4 regions of the Clostridium sp. Marseille-Q7071 genome follow, and region 1 is predicted to be linked to each of the others. Evidence: riboswitches for the same ligand, from Rfam matches in the RefSeq annotation. Region 1 holds a riboswitch; each other region holds the start of a gene.
What was found. A riboswitch is a leader RNA that binds a small molecule or an ion and turns the genes downstream of it on or off. The one in region 1 is predicted to bind cobalamin.
Positions count from the first base shown of each region.

Region 2: linked by a shared signal. The riboswitch ahead of ACWPW7_RS18840 (ABC transporter substrate-binding protein) and the one ahead of ACWPW7_RS05980 (ABC transporter substrate-binding protein) in region 1 are both predicted to bind cobalamin.
Region 3: linked by a shared signal. The riboswitch ahead of ACWPW7_RS15515 (cobyric acid synthase) and the one ahead of ACWPW7_RS05980 (ABC transporter substrate-binding protein) in region 1 are both predicted to bind cobalamin.
Region 4: linked by a shared signal. The riboswitch ahead of ACWPW7_RS19105 (ABC transporter substrate-binding protein) and the one ahead of ACWPW7_RS05980 (ABC transporter substrate-binding protein) in region 1 are both predicted to bind cobalamin.

Region 1 covers NZ_CBCOPR010000001.1:1,257,458-1,263,045, reverse strand. Annotated here, with positions in the region: gene ACWPW7_RS05990 (ABC transporter ATP-binding protein) at 1-242, opposite strand, end outside; gene ACWPW7_RS05985 (histidine phosphatase family protein) at 874-1,431, opposite strand; cobalamin riboswitch at 1,838-2,021, shown strand; gene ACWPW7_RS05980 (ABC transporter substrate-binding protein) at 2,299-3,306, shown strand; gene ACWPW7_RS05975 (FecCD family ABC transporter permease) at 3,324-4,370, shown strand; gene ACWPW7_RS05970 (ABC transporter ATP-binding protein) at 4,372-5,163, shown strand; gene ACWPW7_RS05965 (DUF4491 family protein) at 5,259-5,543, opposite strand.
Region 2 covers NZ_CBCOPR010000001.1:3,954,922-3,960,509, forward strand. Annotated here, with positions in the region: gene ACWPW7_RS18820 (hypothetical protein) at 1-20, opposite strand, end outside; gene ACWPW7_RS18825 (ATP-binding cassette domain-containing protein) at 20-352, opposite strand; gene ACWPW7_RS18830 (ATP-binding cassette domain-containing protein) at 361-573, opposite strand; partial or broken gene ACWPW7_RS18835 (FecCD family ABC transporter permease) at 570-1,555, opposite strand; gene ACWPW7_RS18840 (ABC transporter substrate-binding protein) at 1,639-2,736, opposite strand; cobalamin riboswitch at 2,869-3,062, opposite strand; cobalamin riboswitch at 3,403-3,579, opposite strand; gene ACWPW7_RS18845 (alpha/beta fold hydrolase) at 3,820-4,632, opposite strand; gene ACWPW7_RS18850 (Xaa-Pro dipeptidyl-peptidase) at 5,196-5,588, shown strand, end outside.
Region 3 covers NZ_CBCOPR010000001.1:3,268,314-3,273,901, reverse strand. Annotated here, with positions in the region: gene ACWPW7_RS15525 (haloacid dehalogenase-like hydrolase) at 1-206, opposite strand, end outside; gene ACWPW7_RS15520 (hypothetical protein) at 500-820, shown strand; cobalamin riboswitch at 1,586-1,762, shown strand; gene ACWPW7_RS15515 (cobyric acid synthase) at 1,880-3,382, shown strand; gene cbiB (adenosylcobinamide-phosphate synthase CbiB) at 3,398-4,360, shown strand; gene ACWPW7_RS15505 (pyridoxal phosphate-dependent aminotransferase) at 4,386-5,495, shown strand; gene ACWPW7_RS15500 (NAD(P)-dependent oxidoreductase) at 5,520-5,588, shown strand, end outside.
Region 4 covers NZ_CBCOPR010000001.1:4,018,444-4,024,031, forward strand. Annotated here, with positions in the region: gene ACWPW7_RS19100 (FecCD family ABC transporter permease) at 1-852, opposite strand, end outside; gene ACWPW7_RS19105 (ABC transporter substrate-binding protein) at 856-1,992, opposite strand; cobalamin riboswitch at 2,293-2,481, opposite strand; gene ribH (6,7-dimethyl-8-ribityllumazine synthase) at 2,884-3,345, opposite strand; gene ACWPW7_RS19115 (bifunctional 3,4-dihydroxy-2-butanone-4-phosphate synthase/GTP cyclohydrolase II) at 3,412-4,611, opposite strand; gene ribE (riboflavin synthase) at 4,624-5,268, opposite strand; gene ribD (bifunctional diaminohydroxyphosphoribosylaminopyrimidine deaminase/5-amino-6-(5-phosphoribosylamino)uracil reductase RibD) at 5,273-5,588, opposite strand, start outside.

The DNA.
Region 1 (5,588 bases):
CCAAGATAATCAAACATAAATTCCTTTACATATCCAAATATAAATTTTGTAAATGCTATTACTGCAATACCTTTGAGCAACATTCCTAGTATTTCATAATTTCCCTTTACAATTACATCATCAATAAATAGTTTTGTAATATAAGGAGTTACTAAGTCAACACCAATTATAATAATCATAGCTAATGCTCCAATTAGTGTTATTAGTTTATAATTTTTTGTGTAGCTTAAAATTTTCTTCAACGTAAATCGCCCCCTCCAGCTACAAGTCACTTTTTAAAATAAACAACGTACAATTTTCAACACCTTCTAAACTGCTATAGAAAATTTTAAAATTTATATTTATTTTTTTAGTTCTAAACACAAGTTTAAAATTGCACATTGTTACAAATGTTTTTTGAACAATCTACCTAGAATGATTATCCAATTTTTACTTAATATAGAATCCCCAGAGATGAAAAAAAGCCGTATTTTCCCATTGATAAACAGGAAAATACAGCTATTAATGCATAAAAAAGTCCTAGGAATACCCTAGGACTAAAATTTACACAAAAAGGCTATGATAAACCTATATCATGAGGTAGGGTATTAGTTAATACAATATTAAATTTGGATCCTATACTTATTAATCTGTTTAACATCTTACTACCTCCTTTTATAAATTAATCATATTTAGGTTTTACACCCATGTACTAAGTATAGCTATATCTAGATATTTATGTCAATATATTATTTTATTTATACATTTTAACTTTTTATTAACATATTAATAAAAAATTCATATTATTTTTAAATTTCATTAAATAATCATAATTTTAATAATTTTATTATAAACTTCTATTAAATATTTGTAGTAAATAACTTATTTATACCTTTATTTACTAACTGCTTCTATAGCTAAGAGCTTTTTATTCTCGAAAATTAACTTATAAGCATCAGGCATCTTAAGTTCCTTCCAAAAATCAAAATCATACTTTTTGCAATAATAATTCATAATAAGCACCATAATATTACCATGAGTTCCAATAGCTATATTTTTTCCACTATAATTATCTAATATATTATTTAAGGAATTAACGCCCCTTGCTTGTGCTTCTATATTACTTTCTCCACCTTCAAAATAAAAGCTTGGATTTGTCCACAATTTTGTTATAGCTTCCTCGAAATTATCCACAGGATATTCACATAATTTTCTTTCTTTAAAGCCTTCCTCTATAATTATACTTTTATTTATTAAATTTGCTACAACTTCTACAGTTTCTATTGCTCTTTTATAAGGACTAGAAATTACTAAATCTATATTTTCTTTTGCAAGTATTTCCGTAATTTTATTTCTGTCTATAATTCCTTTATTAGATAAGGATCTATTTAGCTCATCAGCGTTGTAATTAGAATGAGCATGTCTAACTAAATAAATATTTGTTATCATCATTATTTTGCCACTAAAAATATATTTCTATGAACACTTTTCTTTTTGTATACAATTTTATTTAGTGGCTTCTCCTTTCTTATTTTTATATTTCCTTAAATCAATTTTTCTTATAATTATAGATTTTTACTCTTCAACACTATTAGTTATAATTAAATTTTTGCCAGAATCTTTCATGCCAATTATATCAAAATATTTACAATTTTTCTTTATACTGTTATAATACTATTACTCTCTTAATACTATATATAATTTATATCTATTGCTTATTATATCTATTGCTTATAGTAAATAAATTATATAAAGAAACAAATGCATTTTGCAATAATTTAAATTTTCTGAAATATACTTTTTGTAAAATTTTGTGTTATAATCCTGATGAAGTAATTGTAAATCTTTATTTAAAATTAAATATATTAACTATTTTGGTGAAATATAGGTATTTCTTAAAAGGGAAAAGGGTGAAAATCCCTTACGGTCCAGCCACTGTATTGAAGAGTAAATTTTTGTTATGCCACTGCATTTTTTTTGTGGGAAGGTAAAAACTTATGATGAATCTAAGTCAGGAGACCTGCCAATATAGGTTTTAAAATCACTTACTAGGATAAGGTATTTTAAGGTTGCTAATTTAACTATATGGTATTGTCTTATTTTATTTATAGTTTAAATATTAGAAATAGATTTATTATTTTAGCATTACATCTTTTAGTATCTTAATTCTTAAGATACTTTTTTTATTTTAAAAATTAATAAAAAACTTAATTTTAATAGCTTTCTATTGCTATTTTTTTAAAGTTAATAAATAAAATATTTTATTTAAATATATAAATAACACATTACAATTCTAAAAAATAATGGGGGAATTTTAAGATGAAAAAACAAAAAATTTATTCATTGATTTTAGCGGTTTCTTTAACTGCAACTATGTTAGGAGGATGTGGTAATGCAAATGAAAATAATGCTTCAAATTCTGTAGAATCAACCTCTGATACTAAAGCTTATGCTCAAGTTACAATTAATAATGACTTACCTTTTGGAAAGGCAGATGAAGTTTTCTCTGAAGCTCCTAAGAAAGCTGCAAGTTTAAGTGGTTTTACAACAGAGATGCTTCTTGCTTTAGGTTTAGAAAACTCCATAGCTGGATATTCCTTTCAAGACAATGAGATATTGCCGGAATATAAAGACGCCCATGCTAAATTAAATGAGTTAGCTGACTTAATGCCTTCAAAAGAAACTTTACTTGGCGTAGAACCAGATTTTATAACTGGATGGATGTCTACCTTTACAGAAAACAACTTTAATGCTGAGTTCTGCAAAGAAAATGAAATAAAAATTTATGTTCCAAAATGTGAAAGTCCTAATGCAACGATGGAAACTGTTTATGAAGATTTTACTAATCTAGGAAATATATTTAATGTAAAAGAAAATGCAAGTAATGTTATATCAAAAATGAAAAAAGAAATTGAAGATATTTCATCTGCTGTTCCTAAAGACAAAGAACCAGTTAGAGCTTTTATTTATGACTCTGGAGAAGATTCACCATTTACATCTTGTAATGGTTTACCAACAGATTTAATTAGGCTTGCTGGTGGTGTGAATATATTTAAAGATGGTGAAAAACCATGGGCTAATGTAACTTGGGAAGAAGTTGTAAATAGAAATCCTGAATACATAATTGTTATGCAATACAATGCTGCTGATAACGTAGAAGAAAAAATAAACTTTTTAAAAAATAATGCAGCTCTAAAAGATGTAGATGCAATAAAAAATAATAATATTTTTGTTTTAGGACTTTCAGATGTTGTTGCAGGTGTAAGAAACTCTAATGCAATAAAAACTATGGCTGAAAAATTCCATCCAGAAGCTTTTAAGAATTGACATGGAGAGTTATTGACATGAAAAAAAATAAACTTACCTTTCCCTTTATATACATATCCTTAATTCTATTTTTAATAGTTTCTATAATAATTGCTGTTAATGTAGGATCTATAAATATAAGTGGTACTGAATTATGTAAAATAATAATTAATAATATATCAAACAAAGAATTTTTTCCAAAAACTTGGTCTAACTCTGTAGAAAATATAGTGTGGCAATTAAGACTTCCGAGAGTACTTCTTGCCGCGATTGTTGGTGCTGGTCTATCTTTATCTGGTGTATTAATGCAAGCATTAACAAAGAATGTTCTAGCTGACCCTTATATACTTGGAATATCTTCCGGTGCTTCAACCGGGGCTGTACTAACTATTTTACTAGGTAGTACACTATCATTCCCTATCTTATCTGTACATTTAGGTGCTTTTATTGGAGCATTACTTTCTTCAATAATTGTCTTTATTATTTCAAGTAGTCAGGGAAATTTTTCTTCTTCTGGATTGGTCTTAACAGGAGTAGCAGTAGCATCTGTATTCTCAGCTATAACAAACTTTGTTATGTTTAAAGCCAAAGATGTTAGAAAGCTTTACTCTGTAATGTTTTGGATGACTGGCTCACTTGCTGGTGCTAAATGGAATGACTTACTTTTAGCTTTTTTAGTTTTAGTAGTTTCCTCCATAATAGCTTTAATAATTCATAAAACATTGGATGCAATTTTACTTGGTGAAGATGCAGCTATAACTTTAGGTGTTAACATTAAACTTTTGAAAAAAATAATAATAGCTACAAGTACACTATTAACTGGAATTATGGTATCTCTAAGTGGGATAATAGGCTTTGTTGGTCTTGTAATTCCTCATATTTCAAGGACTATTGCTGGTTCTGTGCATAAAAAGCTTATTCCATTAACTATTCTTTTAGGGTCTTTATTCTTAATATGGTCTGATATACTTGCAAGAATAATTGGTTCTCCTGAAGAACTTCCTATAGGTGTTGTTACGGCTTTCATTGGCGCACCATTCTTCTTACTTCTATTAAAAAAGAGTAAATATTCTTTTGGAGGTTAACATGGTCAAATTAAGCGTAAAAGATTTACAATATAAGCATATATTAGAAAATATAAATCTAGAAATAAATAAAGGTGATTTTGTTGGAATTATAGGACCAAATGGTAGTGGCAAATCAACTTTACTTAAAAATATATATAGAGTTTGTACACCAGATAAAGGTGAGGTTTTCTTAAACAATATAAACTTAAAAAAATTATCTAATAAAGAAATTGCTAAGAATATGTCAGTAGTAGCTCAAGAAAATAGACCTGAATTTGACTTTAAAGTTATAGATATGGTGTTAATAGGTCGTTTTGCACATAAAAGTTTATTTGAAAATAACAATTCTAATGACATAGAACTCGCTGAAAATTGTTTAGAAAAAGTTGGAATGTTAGATTTTAAAGATAGAAATTTTTTAAATTTATCTGGTGGAGAAAAACAGAGAGTTTTAATTGCAAGAGCATTAGCTCAAGAAAGTGATTTTATGATTCTTGATGAACCAACTAACCACCTTGATATTGGATATCAACTACAAATAATGGACATAATAAAATCTCAAAATTTAACAGTATTTTCAGCAATTCACGATTTAAATATTGCTTGCTATTATTGCGATAAAATAATTATAATGAAAAATGGAACAATACTAGATTTTGGAAAGCCAGAAGATGTTTTAAATGAGAATATTGTATATGAGCTTTTCGGACTTAATTGTCAAATTGAGAGAAATAAATTAACAAATAAATTAAACATAATATATATTCCAAACTCCTTTAATAATGACTTAAGAAGTGCTACAGTAATTTAATACAATTATTTTTTATTTATATATTATCTTAGGTATTTGAAAAATAACTAGCCATTACGCTAGTTATTTTTTAACTATATATTATTATATAAAAATTATTTACGTTTAGGATTTTTAGGAAACCATCCTTTTTTTACCCGTTGTTCTTGTTCTATTAGCTCATGTATGCTCCAAAGACAAGAAAAACCTGTAACTCCTAGTAAAGCTGATAACAATTGACCTTTAATATTTAAGGATACAATTATAAATATAATACCTAATAATAAAAACATTGGCCATATTTTCTTGCTAAAATAGTATTCCCCTTTAATTACTATAGGATGAAAAATACCTATAATTAAAAATGAAAATATTCCTATTATAATTCCTTGAAAGTTCAAAATATCCCCCCTCTAATTTACTTTGCTTTCCAAATTAAAACTAAA
Region 2 (5,588 bases), 2.7 Mb from region 1:
TGGAATACAACTAAAATCATTAATTTCTTTTTTTCATGATGAGCCTTAGTAATTCACAAAATTCTAATTGCTTTTGCATATCAAGATTATTAGTAGGTTCATCCATTAATAATATTTCAGGTTCTTTAGCTAAAACTTGTGCAATATACACCATTTGTTTTTGGTATCCGCTTAGTTCTGTTAAATAACGAGAAGATAAGTTATCTATACATAGAGCTTCAAGTATATGCATTACAATATTTAAATCTTTATCATCCACTTTCCATGATAAGTTTTGTAATCTACCTAAAAGGACAGTTTCAAGCACTGTCAGCTGTGGTGTACCTTCTTCCTCTTGTGGGAGATATACCATGAAATTAGCTATATCACTTTGAGTATAGTCCGATAATAACTTTTTTTATAATAAACTTCCCCTTTAGGCTTCAGTAGTCCAAATATACATTTCATTAAAGTTGATTTTCCTGCTGCATTTGGTCCTACAATTGCATTTAATTCTGACTTTATCTGCAAAGAAATATTATTTAGAACCTTATTTTCCCTATATCCAAAGCTTAAATCCTTTATTTCAATCACATATAATTCCTCCCACCTTTAAAAATTAAAACTAGAAAAAAAGGAATTCCTATAAAAGATGTAACAATTCCTATAGGAATAATCACACCTGGAATAATGATTTTACTTACAGTAGAGGCTATGGACAAAATTAGTCCTCCTATTAATGCAGATATAGGTAGTAAAAATCTTTGTTCCTCTCCAACTAACATTCGCGCCAAATGTGGTGCCACTAATCCTATAAAGCCAATTGTGCCTACAAAACATATTGCTGTAGCTGAAAGCATTGAAATTAATACTATTGACATTCTTCTCATTTTCTGAACGTCCACCCCTAAACTTATTGCTTTGCTATCACTTAAACTTAAAGCTGTTAATTTCCATGCATTTTTTGTAAATATAATTAAACATAAAAATAATACAATTATTGTAATGAACAACTTTTCCCAAGTCGCTTTTGTTAAATCTCCAAAAGACCAAAACATAAACCCTTGTAATTCCTGTTCCGTTGCAATATATTGTAATACTGCTGTTAAAGCATTAAACATAAAACTTAAAGCTATTCCAAAGAGTACTATCGTACTCTTCCCAACATGCTTTTTTTGGTAAATAAGTACATTATAGTTGCTACAATCATAGTGCAGAAAAACGCATTTATAGGAATAGCAAGATTTGTAAACGAAGGTATAAATCTAACTCCTAAAATCATACCAGTTGCTGCACCAAAAGATGCAGCGGAAGATATTCCTAAAGTGTATGGACTTGCCATTGGATTCCTTAATATGGTTTGCATCTCACATCCACCTACAGCAAGAGCAGCTCCTACTACAATCCCCATCAATGCCATAGGTAATCTTATTCCCCATATAATAGTTTTCGTCATATCGTCTGGTGCTTTTCCTAATATAGTTCTAAATACCTCAGAAACGCTGAGACCTGATGATCCAATTAAGATATTAGCAAAAAATCCAACTATGATAGCAATAATTAAAAAAATTAATATTAGCTTTTTTTCTTTGCTAAGCTTTTATAAATATATATTGCTTCTTTATTTTGTGCAATCATGCCTTCCTCCATATCCTAACTTTATTTAAGTTGCGTTGACCAAACCCCATCATAATCAAAAACCATATATTTATCATAAAACTCTTTTAATGTTGCATCTGGATCAATATCTTCAAATTCTTTAGGATAATACCACTTAGCAAGTTGCATATTTGCATAGAAAGTTTCTAGGTTTAATGCTGTTGAATAAGATATAGCATATACTTTTTTATTTTTAACTGCTGATAAATTCTCCCATCCAGGTTGTTTTGCCACCATTTCCTGAAGATAAGTCTGAGCTTCTTCTTCATTTCCACCTAATCCTAAAGCATCACCACCCATTGTTATAACGTCAGGATCTCGCTTTAACAAATACTCCGGATCAATAGTTCCGCCATTTTCCAGTTTACCACTTGGTATATCATCTGCGATATCATGCCCTCCAGCATGCTTAGCAATTATTGCCCAACTCCAAAAAGATTTTGGAGTATCACCATGAAATGTTAGTTGATGAACAGTTGGTGCAGGAGTAGTTATATTTTCCAAACGCTTATTAACTAGTTCATATTTCTCACTAATAAAATCACATATTTCTTTTGCTCGTTCTTCTTTGCCTAAAACTTTACCAATAATTTCAATATTCTTTACTCTATCTTCTAATGGCTCAATATTATAACTTAAACAAACTACAGGTATTCCAACTTCTATAACTTTATCTAATGATTCCAAATTTTGATCAGACTTTTGATTAATTAATATTACTATATCAGGTTTTAGCGAAATAATTTTTTCAGCGTCATACCCACCGTTATTAGATATTTGAGGTAAATCTTTTAACTTAGGAAATTTTGCTCCATAAGTCTTATTAAATCCTTCAATTCCTCTATTACCACCTGATGTTGCAATAATCATGTCTGCCATTTCCTCTCCGCCAACAGCAAAAAGAGAATCAAACAGACTTCTGTTATTTACAACAATTCTTTTTACTGGTTTTTTAATGGTAACTTCTCTTCCTGCTATATCTGTAAAAGTAATTTCGGATTTAGATTGTGTATTAGTTTCTTTAGCTGAATCACATCCCACAAAACAACTAATAATCATAATAAAAGTTAAAAATATTATAAGTCTCTTTTTTTTCATTTTAATTCTCCCTTTGTCCCCTATTTGAATAAATATTAATATAAAATAAGAAAATCCTGTACTTTATAATGTGAAGTACAGGACTTTCTATTTAATAATAAAAATAACACTCCCTCCTCTGTCTCACGCAAAGTAAAGATATATAACAAGGCAGGTCTTCTGACTTAGCTTCATTGTAATAATTTATCTTCCCATACAATAATAGTACAGTGATCTTAATAATTATTACTCCACTTCACAGCGGCGGGACCGTTTAGGATTTTCACCTAATTCTCTATTATGTAAATATTTTTGTAATATTTACCACCTCAAAAAATATCCATATTTATAATTTTTTTACAAAATCTATTTTAGATTACCACAATTTTTGAAAAAGTTCAACAATTTTCTACATATTATGATAGTATATAACTAATTTTAATTTTTTCAGTATTTGGTTTTGATAATAGTTCAACATATACTTCATATAAATCCTTAATAATCTCTGGATTCAAAATGAATAAAGTTTGAATTGCTACGCTAAAACTCCTACAATAAATTAAAATTTTTTTTATGCTATTTTAAAAAATAAAAAACCTCCCATTAACAAATGAGAAGTTGATATAAACATATATTATGGTTGTATGCCAAAAAACCTTAATACACCTTATCTATCAACCGTAGAGTTATTAGTGTCCATTACAGGTATGTATTCTGACTCTGGTTCTTCAATCTTATAAACCTTCCCTCTAATAAGAAGTGGCATATCTTATAAAATCTCCCCAATACAGCGGCGGGACCGTACAGGATTTTCACCTGTTTCCATATTAAGCCTAATGAGGCACCTGAAATTTACAATATTAAATATTTACACACCTATTATAAGCATGTAAATTTTATTTGTCAATTTATCTATTATAGTATTCTAATCCACATTGCCAAAAAGTAAATTGATTTTCTACAATATAATTCCATAATACTTTTCTATTTTAAAAATTTATATTACTTCTTCATTCGTATAAACCTATAAGCATGTATATTAAACAAAACACGGGGTCCTTAAATTAGACCTCGTGTTTTCTTATTCTCTGCATGATAAAAGATTTATCTCTCAATAAATTTTATCAATTCCTTATTAAATTTTTCATGTTCTTCCCAGAATAATCCATGACCACTGTTTTCAAATGGCACAAGCTTAGAATTTTTGATTTCTTCCTTTTGTACAATAGCCAATGAAAACATACAAACTTTGTCATGAACACCATGAAGAATTAAAGTAGGAACATGTATTTTTCCGAGATCAGAAAACAAGCTCTCATCTCTAAGGGAAATTGCAAGTTTAGCTGTAGACCATCCTGCCGCCTGCAATCCTAATTGGAAAAACCAATCTGAGAAAGGTCCAGTTATATACTTAAAGAAAAACATATCTCCAAATTCCCGTAACATTTTAGGACGGTCATTATATGTTTCCTCAATTAGTTTAGTTACATCTTCCTTTGGTAATCCATAAGGGAAATTTGGACGTCTAGTAAAGCTTGGAGCTGCCGCAGCAAACAAAGCAAGTTTAGATACCCCATGCCCCTTATGACGAGCCATATATCTAATAGCAATTGCTCCTCCTACAGAATGACCAGCAAGTATAATATCTTGTAACTCAAGTGTTTCAATTACACAATGAACATCGTCAGCTAATCGATTGTAGTCATAGCCTTCCCATGGTTTATCTGAATTACCAAATCCTCTAATATCAATTCCAATGCATCTATATCCCATCTCTGGAAGTTTATTAAACTGATATTCAAACAAGTTATGATTTGCAGGCCAACCATGTATAAAGAGGATTATTTTCTCCCCCATTGGGTTAATATCCTCTACATAAATTCTTACCTCTGATTCTACTCTAATATAATATCCCACAGGAATTCCTCCATTAATAAAATTATCTCAGTAACATTTTATTCCTTTAATTTAAATAGGTGAATTATTTATCCATTTTCACCCAACTATCTTGATAACTAGATGAAAAATATACAAGTTCTAGCATTTTTTTCTAAAATCATATAGCTCCTTGAAAATTCTATTATACTAGAAAAAAATAGTAACACTGTATAGTAAAAATTAGAGATATAAAAATTAATTTTAAAGCCTTTATTATATTATACGAAGATTTAAAGTAGAGATTAATATGTCAAAAAATATAACTAGTATAGACATATAGAGGCAATATTTTCTTTTTTTCTACAAGTTTTACAGGTAATTTTTATGAATTTATCCCTATATTTGAATATTAGGTTATATTTTTATGATATAATTAAATCTTGAATGCATTCATTATTTTACCAGAGGGGAGATGATAAGAAATTCTTTAAAATTTTAAATTAAAATAAAAACTTTTAACAAAGTAACTGAAAAACAGGACAAAATTTGATAAGGCCAACTAATTAATTAGAGAGCCTGACATTTATTAGGGGGGATAAGTTGTGAAAAAGATTATATCTATTGTATTAACTTTTACATTAATGTTTTCAGTAACTCCAGTTGCATATGCTACAAATGATATTAAATCATCTACTAATATCATCAGTGAAGAAATGACTGCTATGAATAACCTTGGTCTAATTCAAGGCGATGAAAAAGGATTAACACCTGAATATGCAGCAAAACAACCTACAAGAATACAAGTTGCAACTATACTTTTAAGGTTAAATGGACTTGAAGATGAAGCTAAAAAATTTGAAGGAACAGAAAACTTTTCAGATTATAAATCAGTAAGTTCCATAGAAGAGAGAAATATACTTGCATATATAAAAGCAAATCCTAAAGCTTGCTTAATACAAGCTGATAAAGATAAATTTAACCCAAACAAATCTGTA
Region 3 (5,588 bases), 2.0 Mb from region 1:
TTCTCTATAAGGTCTGTTAAAGCAGCATAATTTTCAGGAGCCCAGTTACCCTTTTCAAGTTTAACTTCCTTTTTGTTATCAGTTTGTTCTACTTTAGTGTCATTTTTAGTTCCTTCTGTTTTAGCAGAATTTCCACATGCAACTAAAGAAAAAGACATAATGCATGCTAATGATAAGCCAAGAGTTTTTCTTTTAAAATTATTCATAAGTTATCTCTCCTTATTTGTGTCATTTGTGATTTCATTTTTAATAGAAATAGTTAAATATGCCAAATAAAACTTATTGTTAAAACTTATTAACCATACTTAACATAAACTTTACAATTAATTTATATAACGAGCATCAAAAAATGTCAATATAAAGTTGGGTTTCCCTATTCTTGGAATTAATTTTAAATTTAATTTAAAGACTTTCTAAAAAATATGAAAACGAGCTATGCATTAGGAGTTGTATCTTCTCATGAACAAGATAAGAGCAGCCAAGAGTTATAAGAGATGCTATGAAATCAAGAGTTAATATAAATGAGCAGATTAAATTAGATGAGATTAAAATCACAATGATAGAGGAGCATTGTCTTTTAATTGTTATAAATCAGGCAGAAGAAGCTGCAGATACCTTAGCAGTTCTAAAATTTACAAAATCAAAGGCAGCAAGAATTATTATTGTAACTAATATAGTAGGAATCATAGTCTCAAGAGAAGTAGAAGAAGTCCTAAACAATAAAGATGCTCTACAAAGATCCGCAAGCTTATGCAGGGGGAGCATTAGAAAAAAGCAAATAATTAGTGAGAATGGGATATGGATTGTCAGCACTTTTTAATAAAATTTTTATTTGGTCATTAGGTGTCATATAATTGGGAGCACTGTGAATACGTTTATAATTAAACCTGAATTATTCACCAAATTTATTTCAATATTATATTAGCTGTTATACTTTGGTGATTAATTTTTTGCTTCAACTTAGAAATTTTTCATATGAAATCTTTAATTTCTTATTTTTAGTCTGATCATATCTTAAAAATGATATATTTTCACTAAGGAGCATCTTAAATTAATTTATATTCTATGAAATAAAGACTTTAGATCCATTAAGAGATATGGAAGCTGTAATAAAAATGATGAAAAGTTACAAGAAATTGTTTCAGTAGTTTCTCATGCTACTATATTTAGAAATGATAGTGAAAGAAATCCACAAATTTTCGTTGATGTTTTCAATTTAACTATAGCTAAATTAATGAGATTGACTCCAAACGTTTCTTATGTTCATAGTGTGGGCATAAAAATTCAGAAGTAAAAAAAATTAGCGCTTAGAGAATGGAATTGTATAAATTGAAGGTATACCACCATAGAGAAATAAATGCTAATAAAAATCTACTAAAATTAGTAATATAATAGTGGTTATTGAGGCTGGAATGACCTTGTGACTAAGGTAAAGTTGTTCCAATAGAAATATTAATCATGATGTTATGATTTAAATGAAGGAATTGGTAATAGTTCATAAAGTTACATAACTTGACACGGAATTAATTTAAATCTATAATTTTAGTTGTAACATATTTAAATTGAGATTAAGGAATAATAAAAATTAAATAATAAGAATTTAGGTGCTTTTATAAGTGAAAAGGGAATGTGGTTAAACTCCACAGCAGCCCCCGCTACTGTAAATGATGACGAACCTTAAATTACACCACTCTTTTAAAGGGGAAGGTTAAGGAGAGAATGAATCAAAAGCCAGGAGACCTGCCTAAATCTTAGATAAAAGCTTTCGGAGGGAAAGTTCTATTAGTATGAGGGGACATTCTGCAGATTATTTATACAAATAGAGGTGAACTTAGAGAGTTTGCCTCTATTATTTTTTTATTTGAAAGGGAGTTTTAATATGGCAAAGATAATGGTGCAAGGAACAGCATCTTCCGTAGGCAAGAGTATATTAGTTACAGCACTATGTAGAATTTTTAAACAAGATGGATATAAGGTATGTCCATATAAATCACAAAATATGTCATTAAATTCATACATAACTTTAGATGGTAAAGAGATGGGACGTGCGCAAGTATTGCAAGCTTATGCTTGTGGATTAGAGCCAGAAGTATACATGAATCCTATACTATTAAAGCCAACTAGTGATAAGAAGTGTCAAATAATTGTAAACGGAGAGGTTTACGGAAATAGCACAGCAATGGAATATCATAATATGAAATTAGAGTTTAAAGATATGCTAAAAACTCAATTTGAAGAGTTAGAAAATCAATTTGACATTATAGTTATGGAAGGTGCAGGTAGTCCAGCAGAAATAAATTTACGAGATAGAGATATAGTAAATATGGGAATGGCAGAACTTGTAGATGCGCCTGTAGTCTTAGTTGGAGATATTGATAAAGGTGGAGTTTTTGCTTCATTAGTAGGAACACTAATGCTTCTTACGGAAGAAGAAAGAGAAAGAGTAAAGGGAACTATCATCAATAAATTTAGAGGTGATGTAGATATATTAAAGCCAGGTATTGACATGCTTGAGGATATATCTAAAAAACAGTGTATAGGAGTTGTACCACATTGTACATTAGCTCTAGAAGATGAGGATGGAGCTGTAGAATTAAATAAAAAGATAACAAATAAAATTGATATAGCTGTTATTAAACTTCCTAGAATCTCAAATTTTACTGATGTAGATGCACTTAAAAATGAAGAAGATGTTTCAGTAAGATTTATAACTTCTGTAGAAGAATTTAAAAATCCTGATTTATTAATTATACCAGGAAGTAAAAATACCATTGAAGATTTAAATGCACTTAAAACTTCTGGACTTTTTGATAAGATTAAAGAATATAGCAAAAATGGAGAAATAATAGGAATTTGTGGTGGATATCAAATGTTAGGCAAGAAAATCACAGATCCATATGGTGTAGAAACAGAACTATTAGAAATAGAAGGATTAGGACTTTTAGACATAGAGACAGTCTTTGAACAGAAAAAGGTAACTACTAGAGTAGAAGCTGATTTAATTGATAATAAAGTCTTCGCCACTGATAGAGATAAATTATCTGTATACGGTTATGAAATTCATATGGGGATTTGCAAATACGGTAAAAATGCCAATCCACTATTTAATATAAAGACTCAAAATACAAAAGAAGTAAATTATAATGATGGAGCTATTAATGAATATGGCAATATAATGGGATCTTATATCCACGGAATTTTTGATAAAACAGATTTTAGAGAAGTTATAGTTAACAAGCTTAGAAGTAAAAAGGGTATAGAATTAAAAGAATCAAAACCATATGAAAGTTTAAGAGAAGAAGAACTTGATAAACTTGCAGATTTAGTAAGAAAAACTTTAGATATGGATGAAATATATAAAATCATGGGAATTAAAAGATAGTTAGGAGATAAAATAATGTTTAATTTTAATTTGAAAGCTAACATTATTTACGTATTAATAGCTATGATTATAGACTTCGTTTTGGGGGATCCTGCTTGGCTTCCTCATCCAATTATCTATATTGGGAAGCTTATAGCTAAGTTAGAAAACTATTTTAGAAAAGGTGAAAAAAGTGATGAAGGCTTAAGAATCTGTGGAGGATTAATTGTTTTAATAGTATGTTTTGTAACTTATACTATTCCTTATGCCTTATTAAAATTATCATTGATTAATGAATATTTATTTCATGGTTTAAATATCTTTATAATTTGGACTACATTAGCAGCAAAAAGTTTACATGGTGCGGCTATTGAAGTTTATAAATCTTTAGAAAAAAGAGATATAAAGGATGCAAGGGTAAAGCTTTCTTATATAGTAGGTAGAGATACAGCTAGCCTTGAAGAAGATGAAATTATAAGAGCAGATATAGAAACTGTAGCAGAAAATGCTTCTGATGGTATAATTGCTCCTATGTTTTACGCTATATTAGGAGGAGCTCCACTAGCTATGATGTATAAAGGCGTTAATACTATGGATTCAATGCTAGGATATTTGAATGAAAAGTTCAAATATATTGGTTTTTTCCCAGCTAAAGTAGATGATTTGTTCAATTTAATACCTGCAAGACTTACAGGAATTTTAATGTGCTTAACTTCTTTTGTTGTAGGTGGAAATATAGAAGATAGCTTTAGAATAATGATTAGAGATAGGAAAAATCATAAGAGTCCAAACTGTGCTTATCCTGAGGCGGCAGCAGCAGGTGCAATGAAAATTCAACTTGGTGGAACAAATGTTTATTTTGGAGAGATAGTATATAAGCCAACTCTTGGAGATAGAATTAAAAACTTAGAAGCTAGAGATATAAAGCAAAGTATAAAGCTTATGTATTCAAGTGAGATATTGTTAGTACTTGTATCATTAATTTTGGTGGTAATTTAAAAAAACTAGTTAGGACGTGAAGAAATTGAAGCATGGTGGAGATATATATAGTGAAGGATTATTAAAAGGAAGAAAACTATTGGATTTTAGTTCTAATATAAATCCTCTCGGTGTACCTAAAGGATTTATTGAAAATATTAATGAAGGAATAGAAATGCTTCAAGTTTATCCTGATATAAAATATAGAACATTAAAGGATAACATAATTAATTATTTAAATAAATGTAGTTATTATTTTGGAGGAGAAACTAATGAGTTTAATTTAACTCATGAAAATATTTTATTAGGGAACGGAGCTTCCGAAATAATAGATCTAGCTGTTAGATATTTAAAGTCTATAACTATAGTAGTACCTTCCTTTGTAGAATATGAAGATAATAGTCATAGATATAATTTAGAAGTAAGTTATTCATATTTAAAAGATGATTTTACTTATGACTATGAGGATATATTAAGTAAATTAAATAATAGTGAAGGTCTTATAATTGGAAATCCTAATAATCCTAATGGTTCAATTATAGATAAAGAAAAGTTTACAAGTATTTTAGATTTTTGTGAAGAAAATAATAAGATAGTTCTAATAGACGAAGCTTTTATCGAGTTTACAGGAAGCTTTAACTATAGCCTTTTGAATTTAGTAGAAAAATATAAATGTTTATTTATCATTAAGGCGATAACAAAATTTTATGGATTGCCTGGCGTAAGATTAGGTTTTGGAATAACAAAAAATGAAGAATTAATTAATTATATAGTTTCAATGCAAAATCCATGGAATATTAATTGCTTTGCTGAATTAAGTGCTAAATATGCATTAAGTGATGAAGCATATATACGAGATTCTCTTAAGTGGATTGAAACAGAAAGAAAATATATGATAGATGAACTAAATAAAATTTCCATAATTGAAAGGTGTCATAATAGTTATGGAAATTATGTTCTTTGCAAATTAAAGGGAATAAACTGTGATAAACTTTACAGTTACTTAGAAGAAAAATGTATTATAATAAGAAAGTGCAATAATTACAGAGGACTAGATGATAAGTTTGTTAGATTTGCAATAAAGGATAGAAGCTCTAATGAAAAGCTGATAGAGCACTTAAAAAATATAGATCCATTAAAAATTAAGGATATTTAACCCTTAGCTAGAGAAGGTGGATAAATGAAAAATTTGGAGCAGTGCTTTTTATCTATTAAAAGTGATAAGCTTAAGGTTCTTATAGTTGGTGGA
Region 4 (5,588 bases), 2.8 Mb from region 1:
CAATCCTATAAATCCAATAGGTCCTATAAAAGAAACTGCCCCAGTTGTTAGTAAGGTTGCGATTGTAAATACTTTTAGTTTTAGCTTGTCTACATCTATTCCAAGGCTTCTTGCTCTTTCTTCACCAGCAGATAATGCGGTTATTTTCCACACTACTGTTGTGGTTAATAAAAGGCATATAATAAAAATTGACATTGTAACAAAAACACCAACCCAAGTAGATTTTAGTAAACTTCCAAACATCCAAAATACAATTTGTTGAGATACTTCTGGTGCAGACATATATTGAACTAAGGATTGCAGTGCCTGAAATAAAAAGTGAATAACAATCCCTGTTAATATCATTGTTATAGATTTCATCCCTTTATTTTTTCCTATAAAGTAAATACACATACTAGATATAAATGAAAATAAAAATGCCATCAGCGGTATAGAAAGCCAACCTATATTTCCAATAGTAAACCCTGTTAAAATAGCAAGTGAAGCTCCAAACCCTGCTGCTGAAGAAATGCCAAGAGTATATGGACTTGCTAAAGGATTATTAAGTATTGTCTGCATATGAGACCCTGCAAGACCTAATGAAGCTCCAACAAATACACATGTGAGGGTCATTGGCAGTCTTATAGACCACATCACAGCTGAATGTACACTTTTGTTCTTTGGTCCTTGTAACAATGTACTTATTACATCAGATAAGGACATACCAGATGGTCCAACAGCTAAATCTATGATACAAAATACAGCTAATAATGAAATTACAATAACAAATAAAAGAAGTCTTTTTTGATTGATATTTTTGTATATATGCTCTCCATTATTTAAATCTTCTAGTGCTTCTTTTTTATTTGTCATTATCTATTCCTCCTTTATCATAAAAGTACCCTCTGGTTTTACAGGTAAATACTTTGCATAGAACTCATTTAGGTTTGCTAATGGATCTACATCTGTAAACTTTTCTGGGTGAATAACTTTCGCAATATATTGAAGATATACGTAGTCATAAAGTGTTCTAAGTCCACTGTGGTCAACACCATATATTTCTTTATCCTTCACTGCATTTAAATTCTCCCAACCTGGTCTTTTCAAATACATATTCATTGTTTCTAAAGCTCTTTCTTTTTTAACATCAAATCCCATTTCAAATCTTTGTTTACCTTGATCTTTAGAATTGGTTTGTCCAGAAAAAATTATAAGCTGTGGATTGCTAGAAATAACATACTCAGGATTTAATGGTCCATAGTCTGTAATTTTTCCCTGTGCTATGTTGTTGCATTTTGCAGTTTTAAGTATATTTCCCCATAGAGAATCTCCATAAGAATTTCCATAGGTTTCTGGTCCTTGGCTTGCAAGCTCAAAATAAACAGATTTAAATTCACTTTCTGGTATTTCTTTTAACTTATTTTCAACATCTTCTGTCTGTTTTTTATAGTTTTCTATAAGTTCTTTTGCTCTTTCTTCTGTTCCAAGAAGCTTACCAAGTATTTCTGTGCTCTTTATATGTTTTTCTAAAGTAAATGAATTGTAATCAACTACTGCTATAGGTATTCCAAGATTTTTAATTGTGTTAATACCATCTCCTAATTTTTTTGCTTGATAAGGTGCAAGAATTACTAAATCTGGTTTGGCATCAATTAGCTTTTCCATACTGAAACTATCTAAATAAATTGAACCTGTATCTATACAGCCTTCTAAATTTGGAATTGCTTCTGCATATTTAGTCCACATTGCATTCATTAAATCTTTTGTTTCTCCTTTTGATATGGCAACGATTCTATCTAACTTAAAATCTCCAGATACAGCAAGATAATTTTCTATATAAAACCCTAAAAATATTTTTTCTGCTGGTTTTTCTAAAACAATTTTATCTCCGTTAATATCTTCTACCTCAATAACCTTACTTTCTGCAGACTCACTTTTCCCATCTCCTTGTGAGCAGCCCCCTAAACTTATAATCATTAATAAAGTTAATATAATACTAAATACTTTTTTCATAAGTATTCCTCCTAAATTAGTTCGGTAATTTGAAATTTTCCGATAATTGTAATGTGATTAAAACTATTTCTCAAATTTTTATCATTCTTATATAATTTTATGTGCATTTTAAAATGTATATTATTAATTGATAACGCACATTATTTGCATTATACAAACCTTTTTCTCTAAGAAAACCTTTCACCTCCTATAAAATAAATTATTTTTTCATAAATAATAGCCCTTTAACAACAGTTAAAGGGCTATTTATCCAAAAAAATATTTTTCAAACATTTATACCCCCCCATCGCTCGTAGAGTTATTAGTATACTAAAACAGGCAGGTCTTCTGGCTTAAGCATCAACATTCCTGCAGCCTTCCCAGTTTCCCAGTGGCGCAATTGCAGGAACTCATCTATTACAGTGGCGGGACCGCGTGGGATTCAAACCCACTTCCCTTTTAATTAATAGATATTAAAATATCTATCAAACCTATTTTCAATATATTCAATTTTCCAAAATCATTTTAGCACATTATGGTTACATTTAGCAAATACTTTTTAATATTCCATGATAAAGACCATACAATTTAGATTCTTAAGAGTCCAAATTGTATGGTTTTTTGTCTATTTAATTACATTTTTCACTTCAATGCTATAACGCAAAATTATGATAAGTAAAGTCTTTTAAAATTTTAGTTAATTTATTAAATCTGCTAGTAAATTCAATAATTGATATTGCTCATGAACCTAATTTCCACACTTCAATAAATAATTAAAATTCTTGGATATACTTTATATATAACTATTTTTTCTCTAACTTTATCACACACTCAAAATGTATTATAAAATATACTCTGAAATCCTCTTCCTTATGAAAACCTAATCAAATAGGTTGATTAACACTACTTAAACTAAATATTTTTAATCAAATTAACCATTTCAATTGCTGTACAAGCAGCATCATATCCTTTATTTCCAGCCTTTGTACCCGCTCTTTCAATAGCTTGTTCAATGTTATCTGTTGTAAGCACTCCAAAAATCGTAGGGATTCCTGTTGCTAACCCTATAGAAGCAATTCCTTTTGATACCTCTGCACACACATAGTCATAATGGGTAGTAGAACCTTTAATAACTGCTCCAAGACAAATAACTGCATCATATTTTCCAGATGACGCCATCTTTTGTGCCACTAATGGAATTTCAAAAGCTCCTGGAACCCATGCAAGGGTAATATCATCATCATTAACTCCATGACGTATTAATGCATCCTGAGCTCCCGATATTAATTTTGATACAATAAATTCATTGAATCTTGCTGCTACAACTCCTACTTTTATATTGCTTGCTACTACATTTCCTTCCAATTTTCTCATTTCTTTTCCTCCAATTATTCTTTATAATTTTCTTCCCTTAACCATGAATACTTTCGTCATATCACACTAATAAGTTGTCATATGTTCCATCTTTATTTGTTTAGTCATAAGGTAAAATCTATCATCTTTGTTAGGATTAATTTGAATAGGAACACGCTTTTTTATAGTAATACCGTAATCAGCTAGTCCTGTTATCTTTTTAGGATTATTTGTTAAAAGTAAAAGTTCTGTTGCTCCTAAATCATATAATATTTGAGCACTAATTCCATAGTCTCTTAAATCTTCTGGAAAACCAAGCTTAATATTAGCCTCTACCGTATCACACCCATGTTCTTGAAGTTCATAGGCCTTTAACTTATTGATAAGTCCTATTCCTCTTCCCTCTTGACGCATATACAGAATAATTCCTCTTCCTTCTTTTGCAATAGCTTTCATAGCAGTATCAAGTTGTTCACCGCAGTCACAGCGACGGGAGCCTAATATATCACCAGTTAAACATTCAGAATGGAGACGACATAAAACAGGTTCTCCATCAGCCACATCTCCCATTACTAAAGCTACATGCTCCTCTCCATTTAATGTGTTTTCATAACCATAAATAGTAAATTCGCCGTACTTGGTAGGTAGCTTTGCTTTTGCACTCTTCTTTATAACACTTTCTTCTTTTAATCGATAAGATACTAAATCTGCAATAGTTATCACCGTTAATTTATGTACTTTTGCAAATTCCAAGAGTTCTGTGGTACGCATCATCATTCCATCTTCTCTCATAATTTCGCAGCATAATCCACATTCTTTAAGTCCTGCAAGCTTTACCAAATCAACAGTTGCTTCCGTGTGTCCCCTTCTTTCAATTACGCCGCCATCTTTTGACTCTAAAGGAAACATATGACCAGGACGTCTAAAATCTTCCGGCTTAGCATCATCTTCTACCGCTTTTATAGCAGTAATGGATCTTTCATAAGCAGAAATCCCTGTAGTGGTATCTACATGGTCGATAGAAACAGTAAAAGCTGTAGAATGATTATCTGTATTATTGTTTACCATCTGCTCTAATCCAAGCTTCTTAGTTAACTTGGCACTCATAGGCATACATATTAATCCTTTTCCATAACATGCCATAAAATTTACATTTTCCTGTGTTGCAAATTCTGCTGCACATACTAAATCTCCTTCATTCTCTCTGTCAGGGTCATCGATAATTAGAACGATTTTTCCACTTCTGATATCTTCTATTGCTTCTTCTATTGTGTTTATTTTTTTCATAATATCATCCTCCTAAAAACCATGTTCGATTAAAAACTGTTCCGTAATCTTACTATTTTCTTCTGATTCCTTTGATTTTAAAAGCTTTTCAACATATTTTCCTACCATATCACATTCCAAATTTACCTTATCACCAATTTTCTTATAAGATAAAATAGTTTCTTTTTGCGTATGAGGTATAATTGATACTTTAAATCCCTCTTCATCTACACAGGCAATGGTCAGACTGATTCCATCTATTGCAATAGATCCCTTTTCCACAATATAGCAAAGCTGTTTTTTATCTGTGGTAATGGTGTACCAAACAGCATTGTCATCTTTTCTTATGTGCGATATGCATCCTATCCCATCAATATGTCCAGATACCATATGTCCTCCAAATCTTCCATTGGCAAGCATAGCTCTTTCTAGATTTACTTTTGAACCGCTTCCAATATTCCCAAGAGTGCTTCTGTTCATTGTTTCAGACATGACATCTGCAGTAAATCCATCCTTTGCCATATCAGTTACGGTAAGACATACTCCATTAACTGCAATGCTATCTCCAATTTTTGTTTCATCCAGAACATCCTTACATTCAACAGTTAAAATAGATGATTTGCTTCCATTTCTAACTGACTTTATAGTTCCTATCTCCTCAATAATTCCAGTAAACATAATTTCAACTCCTCAAATATCCTTCTATGCAGAAATCATTCTCAAACTTTATTATTGTGGTATCTTCTAGTTGAAAGGCATCACTCATCTGTTCCCGTCCTTTACCTTCAACAGGCGTAAGTGCTTCTTTTCCTCCAATTATCTTAGGTGCTATGTAAACATACGCCTTTTTTATAATTCCTGCCTCTAGAGCTGCCTCGTTTAAGGTTCCTCCCCCTTCAAGCAGAATGCTATCAATGCCTTTTTCGCCAAGCTTTTCCATGAGCTTCTTTAAATCAATTCTTTCATTATCACGAAATTCCATAAGAGTTACCCCTGCC